DNA from 2 places in the Psychrobacillus sp. NPDC096389 genome. Region 2 is predicted to be linked to the other one. Evidence: riboswitches for the same ligand, from Rfam matches in the RefSeq annotation. Region 2 holds a riboswitch; the other holds the start of a gene.

Region 1 (3,427 bases), on a different contig from region 2:
TCGACATGTATATATTCATAGTTTCCTAAGCAGTAAAAAGACAGACTGATTACAGTCTGCCTCATGCTTTCCAAATTTACTTAAAACAAACGATTCAAATTAGCCATTTCAATAGCAGACACCGCAGCATCATAGCCTTTATTTCCAGCTTTTGTCCCTGCACGTTCAATTGCTTGTTCAATCGTTTCTGTTGTTACAATACCGAACATTACTGGAACACCTGTAGTTAGCCCAACACTTGCAATTCCTTTTGCTGTTTCATTACATACATAATCATAGTGCGTAGTGGAACCACGAATAACAGAACCTAAACCGATAATGGCGTCATATTTTTTCGTTTCGGCCATTTTTTTCGCGATAAATGGGACTTCAAATGCACCTGGTACCCATGCAACATCCACATTATCTTCTGAGACACCGTGACGTTTCAAACCGTCTATTGCACCATCTAATAATTTACCATTGATAAATTCATTAAATCTGCCTACTACTACCCCAATTTTTAAATCCGTTCCGATTAATGTTGCTTCAAATACTTTACCCATTCTTCATCTCTCCTCTTTTTCTATTTTAAGCGAATGCTTTGGTCTCTTGTTTCGAGCGATAATTTACTAATGCTTCAATCGTTACAAACTTCAAATCATGTGCTTCCGCAATTGTATGTAATTCCGGAACTCTTGCCATAGTGCCGTCTGTACTCATAATTTCACAAATTACTCCAGCAGGTTGAGCCCCACAAAGTTTTGCGAAATCGACAGCGGCTTCAGTATGCCCTGGACGCTCGAGTACGCCCTTATCTTTCGCGATAAGTGGAAACACATGGCCGGGTCGGCGGAAATCCGAGCTGACTGATGCAGCATTGAACATTTGTAAAATCGTTTCAGAGCGCTCAAAAGCACTAATACCGGTTTCTGTCGTTTTATAATCGATACTAACCGTAAATGCGGTTTGATGATTATCGGTATTACGTGTAACCATCGGATGTAAATCGAGTCGATCCGCTAGTTTCTGTGTAATTGGCGTACAAATCAGCCCGCGGCCATATGTTGCCATAAAGTTAATATTTTCTGGTGTTGCATAATCCGCCAGTACAAGGAAATCTCCCTCGTTTTCACGACTTTCATCATCTACAACGATAATTATTTTCCCTTTTTTTAAATCCTCGATTGCTTCTTCAATTGTATGGAACATATAAAATACCTCCTTTAACTTGTTAAAATCCGCTTTGTCTTAAAAAGTCCATCGTAATTGGCGAGCTTTCTTTCTTTCGATCCAAATGGTTGATCACATATTTGCCAAGTAAATCATTTTCAATATTAACGACATCCTGCTCTTTTTTTATCCCTAATATTGTTTCGCTAAAAGTAAGTGGAATAAGTGAAACGGTGAGCTGTCTCGGCTGAACATCGAAAATAGTTAAACTAATGCCATCGATTGCAACAGAGCCTTTCAGCATACAGTACTTACTCAGTTCTTCACTAATACCAATGTCTACATATACCGCATTTTCTACTTTTCTTTTTCTTAAAATAACGCCCGTTCCGTCCACATGGCCCGAGACAAAATGACCGCCAAATCGACCGTTTGCAGGCATGGCACGCTCCAGGTTAACGACATGTCCCGTTTGAAGAGAACGAATGCTTGTTGACTTCACGGTTTCTGGCATGACATCTACTGTAAATAGATTGCTGGAAAACGAAATGACTGTTAAGCACACCCCATTCACGGAGATACTATCGCCTAAATGAATATCCTCTACAATCTTTTGAGATTCCAATGTTAACTGCATGCTATTAGGACCGCTTTTCATCGATTTAACCTTACCCAAGTCTTCTACTATTCCCGTAAACATATAAACACCTCTTTTCTATTAAGAAATTTTGTGCAAAAAGAAAACCCCATAGATCAGCTCTAAGGGGTTAGTTTTGGGAAATTATGTTTTACGCATCGACAAATAAACCTTTTTGGGTGTTTTTTTACCACATAAGGTAATAATGGTCGTACATCCTTCTCCCATCCAGACTATACTGTCGGCTTTGGAGTTGCACCAAATCCTGCCTAATATTAGGCTCACGGGCTTAGAATTGCTTCATCACCGTCGATTGGGAATTTCACCCGACCCCGAAGGAATACACTTGTATGAAATTTAGGGTTTTATGGCAAAAATAAAACCCCATAGACATATCTCTACGGGGTGATTAGGAAATTTATGTTGAAAGCATCACTAAATAAACCTTTAGAGGTGTGTTTTACCCCATAAGGAAATAAGCATACTTGCACATCCTTCTCCCATCCAGACTATACTGTCGGCTTTGGAGTTGCACCAAATCCTGCCTTAAAAAGGCTCACGGGCTTAGCAATTTCTGCATCACCGTCGATTGGGAATTTCACCCGACCCCGAAGGATTATTCATCTATAAAACGTAGTATAACACTTGGAGATTAAAAATTCACGCTAAATAACTTAAACAACATTGAAAATACTAAATATTAGAAGCCTGGCACTAGTTTTACCATATAAGACATAGCCTCACCTAACTCTACATTTTCATGATACTCCCAAGTCGTGTAGTTCATCGCACCACCAGGTTTTATATCAACAAGCTTAAGGCCTATATCTTCTAATAACATGTTTAAATCTTGAGGAGAATAACATCTTAAAGATTGAGTGACTTTTTCATCTCCATCAAACCAAGTATCTAACATGCGACAACCCATAAAATCAAAATCATATTTTCGAGGCTTACTTCCAACCATCATCTCTTGACCTGCAACACTTGCCCAATACCAAGGCGTATAGATATCTATTAAGATACATCCATCTGGTTTTAGCCACTTGCCCATCCGTTTTAATAATTTTCGTTGATCTTGATCCTCCCCAACTCCAAATCCATCTAAATAACAAACAACGTCAAAGGATTTAGAAAGTTCGATCTCATAAAAGTCCTCTTCCAAGATTTCAAGATCACCTATTAAATCATGTTCACTTTTTAGCTTTCTCATGAAGTCAACTCGGGATGGCACTAACTCAACCGCCGTAACATCATATCCTTTTTTAGCAGCCGTTATGGCAAATTCCCCGCCTCCAGCACCTAACTCTAAAATAGATTGGAAAGGTTTAGAAGCTAAAGTCTCTATTTTCGTCAATATTTCCTCATGCTCTTCGTTTGGACCTGTTAAACCTTCTGCATATAATCGAAATTGTTTATCGTAAAAATTTTTTACCCATTCCATCCTGAACACTCCTTATTCAACAGTTTTTATTCAATAAGGTCGATCAGAATGGATCAATTGTAAAGCAACATGTATTGTCCTCCAATAACTTGTAATTTAATAGATTATAACACAGACTTTTCAGAAATCTATATTATTTAATATGATATGCAATCCTTTTTCTAACTCTTCCATTGTAGCGTAAGCATAGGAAA
Region 2 (3,427 bases):
GTGCATACGATAAAACCGAGTCAAAAGAAAATATGCGCTCTATGGAACAAGATGCAACAGCTGATCCGGCAAGTGAAATGACGACAATGTCAGCAAAGATAGACACTCCTTTAGAGTTAATCCCCTTCCATCAAACGACCTCAGTTTACGAGGATAATGTGAATGGAGGAACCGTTTTTCATTTTTCTTTAGTAGAAAATGCATTAACCGTTCCAATTACAGTTATTATTCCAAAAGAACGAATCGAAACAGATTTTCCAGGGGTGACTCCAACTAGTTTACAATTATATGAACGATATGCAAATAGAATTGATGAGGAAGCGTTGGGATTCATGGAATATCATCCATATAAAGGGCATTTCGAAGTGGAAGGAAAACAGTTGAAACATTTTTTACCTACTGACCATGGATATGATAGAGCTTCCGGAACAACGACAACTTATGGTCAATCTATAAATGAAATATTTACGGATTTTGATACATTTTTAAAAGTAAATGAAGACGGCTCACCTTTAGAATGGGATCAAGCCGGAGAGTTATCGAAGCCTAGTAAATTACCAGGCTCTTTAGGTCATCATAATTATTACATTTATCACTCCACTAACGGGGAAGATTATCTGGCTCCTAGTTATGGTGCTTCCTTTGAAACTCTTTCAGACGCCTTGTTGGCGATGAAAGATGCCGGGAATGATTTTTATACTTCGGTGATTCCGTCCAAGGTTTCTTACAAATTTGTAGAGCAAGATGGCGTGGGAGTTATACAATTTGATGAGCCTCTTGATTTAGAAGCGTTGGACCCATTTGCAGCAACCAGGTTACTAGAAGCATTAGCCTTAACTGCTGCCAGTTTCGGTGAAGAAGTAAAGTTAGAAAATGTAGTGCAACAACAATGGGCAGAATTCGATTTAACGAAGCCTCTCCCAGTTCCAATAGGACCGAATGGTTTTATCATGAGTGATGAATAATTTTTGTTTTGAGGTGTGTGGGAGTATTGACTAGGTCATGACTTCCGCGCATTTTTTCTCTTTAGGTGGATGTTTGTTGTTGGAATGAGTGGAAGAGGGGGTTTAATGCTCGTATGGCGAGGGTGAATGCTCGGATAGAGCGAATCATTGCTCCTTCATTTTCTTCTACACTTATAATGCATAGTAAGTCAATATGTTTTAATTGTTTTTGAGCAACTGTATTGCATTACATACAAAACTTTGATAAGATGTATTTAATTCAAGATAAAGTGCTTGAAGGACAATAAAATATTGATTCATCTTCGGGGCAGGGTGTAATTCCCGACCGGCGGTATTAGAACATGTTTCTTGAGCCCGCGAGCCGTTAAGTTAAGGTTGATTTGGTTAAATTCCAAAGCCGACAGTATAGTCTGGATGGGAGAAGGTGAAGGTGCAGTCGTTTTTCGTATACACTCATACGGATACGCTTATTTAAGTGGACCTTTTTCTCCTTTAAGCCTAGCAATAGCTTAAGGGATTTTTTGAGTAAAAGAAAACGTGCTGAACCTTTCTTCTTGTGGAGTGAATCGCAAAAGGAGAGAGGATTTTATGTTAAAAGGTAAGACGCGAATGCTAATTGCAATCGCCATGTTAAGTAGTATTTCTTTTGTACTAATGTTACTTGCATTTCCACTACCAGCACTACCAGCTTATTTGAAAGTGGATTTTAGTGACATTCCAGCACTAATTGCAGCAATTACGATGGGACCTATTGCTGGTATTCTCGTAGCATTTTTGAAAAATGTATTAGATTGGTTGTTCTCTGGTAGTCCAACTGGCGTTCCAGTAGGGCATATGGCGAACTTTGTTACTAGTATTTTATTTTTAGCGCCAGTTTATATAATTTACCGAAAAGCTACATCTTCCAAAGGTATTACGTACGGGCTAGCTTGCGGGACAATTTCAATGGCAATCGGGATGAGTGTACTAAATTATTATGTATTTTTACCAATGTATGCTTATTTCTTGAATTTCCCAATGGAAACAGGAACAGCCTTATTTAACTCGATTATTTTCGGTATTTTACCGTTCAATCTTATAAAAGGTATTTTAGTAGCTGTAGTAATGATTGTTTTATTCAAGAGAATGAAACCGATACTTGATAAAATTTCACATTCATTTGGCACTGCCAATATCAACTAAAGAAAAGGCTGTTTCTCTGTAATAGGAGAAACAACCTTTTTTTCTTGGATTAATTGAAACATATGTTCTTTTGTGTTATATTGGATTTAAAGTAAGTAATGATAATATGCACTGAGGAAAAATAAAAAACGTGCAAGGCTTTTTAAAGACCTTCCACGTTTCAAATAAGTTTATCTATACTATTCAAACTTTAATGCGTCGCCTTCGAATGATTCCTCTGCTACTTTAATAGAGTCTGTTGGGCAACCTTCAAATGCATCTTCCATATCCTCTAGTAGTTCATCTGGAACTTCTGTTGTCCCCATGTTATCATCTAAAATAACGAAAGCAATCCCTTCGTCATCATAATCATATATATCTGGTGCAGCAGCGCCACATGCGCCACATGCGATGCATGTATCCTGATCAACAATTGTATATTTAGCCATTCCTATATTCTCTCCTTTATATCTGCTTTCACGAATCTGCTATCTTATTCATTCTAAAGATATTTTCGCTACATTTCAACCAAAATACTTTCAAATGTGAGGGATTTCCAGTGTATTTTCAACTACTACTCTTATTCATTATATACCAATTCCAAGGCGAACGGTCATCTACAGCTCCTTATTATTTGTTAAAAGGAAAAAAATCCGGTCAAACTATACAAGATGTGACATATTTTAGTCTTCATCCATACTTTGGTCTCTATCCAAAACTATCAAAAGAAATATATGAGGTGGAAATAGAGAAACTCCTTGCAGAACGGCTTATCGTCATGAATGAATCTACTTTGGCTATTACGGAAAAAGGATTGCACAAAATAGTTTCAGCAAGACGTCCTTTGTACAATGGATGGATTCTTCGAGGGAAAGAATTTGTTTTTTGGGCACGAGTAGAATTAATCGTTCAAACATTATCCCAGTTCCAAGGAAATGAAAAAAAGTTTGTGCCCGTACAAAAAAGTAATGACGTTCATCAGTTTGTCAAAGAGTTTTTACAACAAAGAGATTTTCAATCGAGTTCTTTTGGAGCAAATTTCAAACAACAATTATTCGGTCTACTCGAAAATCCTCAATTACTCGAAATCCATCGGCATTTGTTTGTTTACCGATTAAGCGGGTACAAAAATAGTGGGCTTACTTGGGAGCAACTTGCAAGTCACCATCAAATGACTGTCTTAGATGTAAAGTTTTTATTTATCGAATGCTTACATATTTTATTAAATGATATAACGGAAGAAAAATACCCAGATTTCCATGCATTAACAAAGGGTATTTATGTTCAAACGACTCTAACCG

What was found. Region 2 has a riboswitch for FMN ahead of ACIQ38_RS21570 (ECF transporter S component). Riboswitches for the same ligand answer to the same signal wherever they lie in the genome.
Region 1: another riboswitch for FMN. It lies ahead of ribE (riboflavin synthase); the one in region 2 lies ahead of ACIQ38_RS21570 (ECF transporter S component).

Annotation. Positions count from the first base shown of each region.
Region 1 covers NZ_JBIWFB010000010.1:32,129-35,555, forward strand. The annotation lists gene ribH (6,7-dimethyl-8-ribityllumazine synthase) at 81-545, opposite strand; partial or broken gene ribB (3,4-dihydroxy-2-butanone-4-phosphate synthase) at 589-1,191, opposite strand; gene ribE (riboflavin synthase) at 1,214-1,852, opposite strand; FMN riboswitch at 2,002-2,133, opposite strand; FMN riboswitch at 2,278-2,409, opposite strand; gene ACIQ38_RS19510 (SAM-dependent methyltransferase) at 2,490-3,233, opposite strand; gene ACIQ38_RS19515 (aminotransferase-like domain-containing protein) at 3,354-3,427, opposite strand, start outside.
Region 2 covers NZ_JBIWFB010000012.1:80,963-84,389, reverse strand. The annotation lists gene ACIQ38_RS21575 (hypothetical protein) at 1-965, shown strand, start outside; FMN riboswitch at 1,260-1,395, shown strand; gene ACIQ38_RS21570 (ECF transporter S component) at 1,554-2,147, shown strand; gene ACIQ38_RS21565 (ferredoxin) at 2,327-2,575, opposite strand; gene ACIQ38_RS21560 (YpbB family protein) at 2,686-3,427, shown strand, end outside.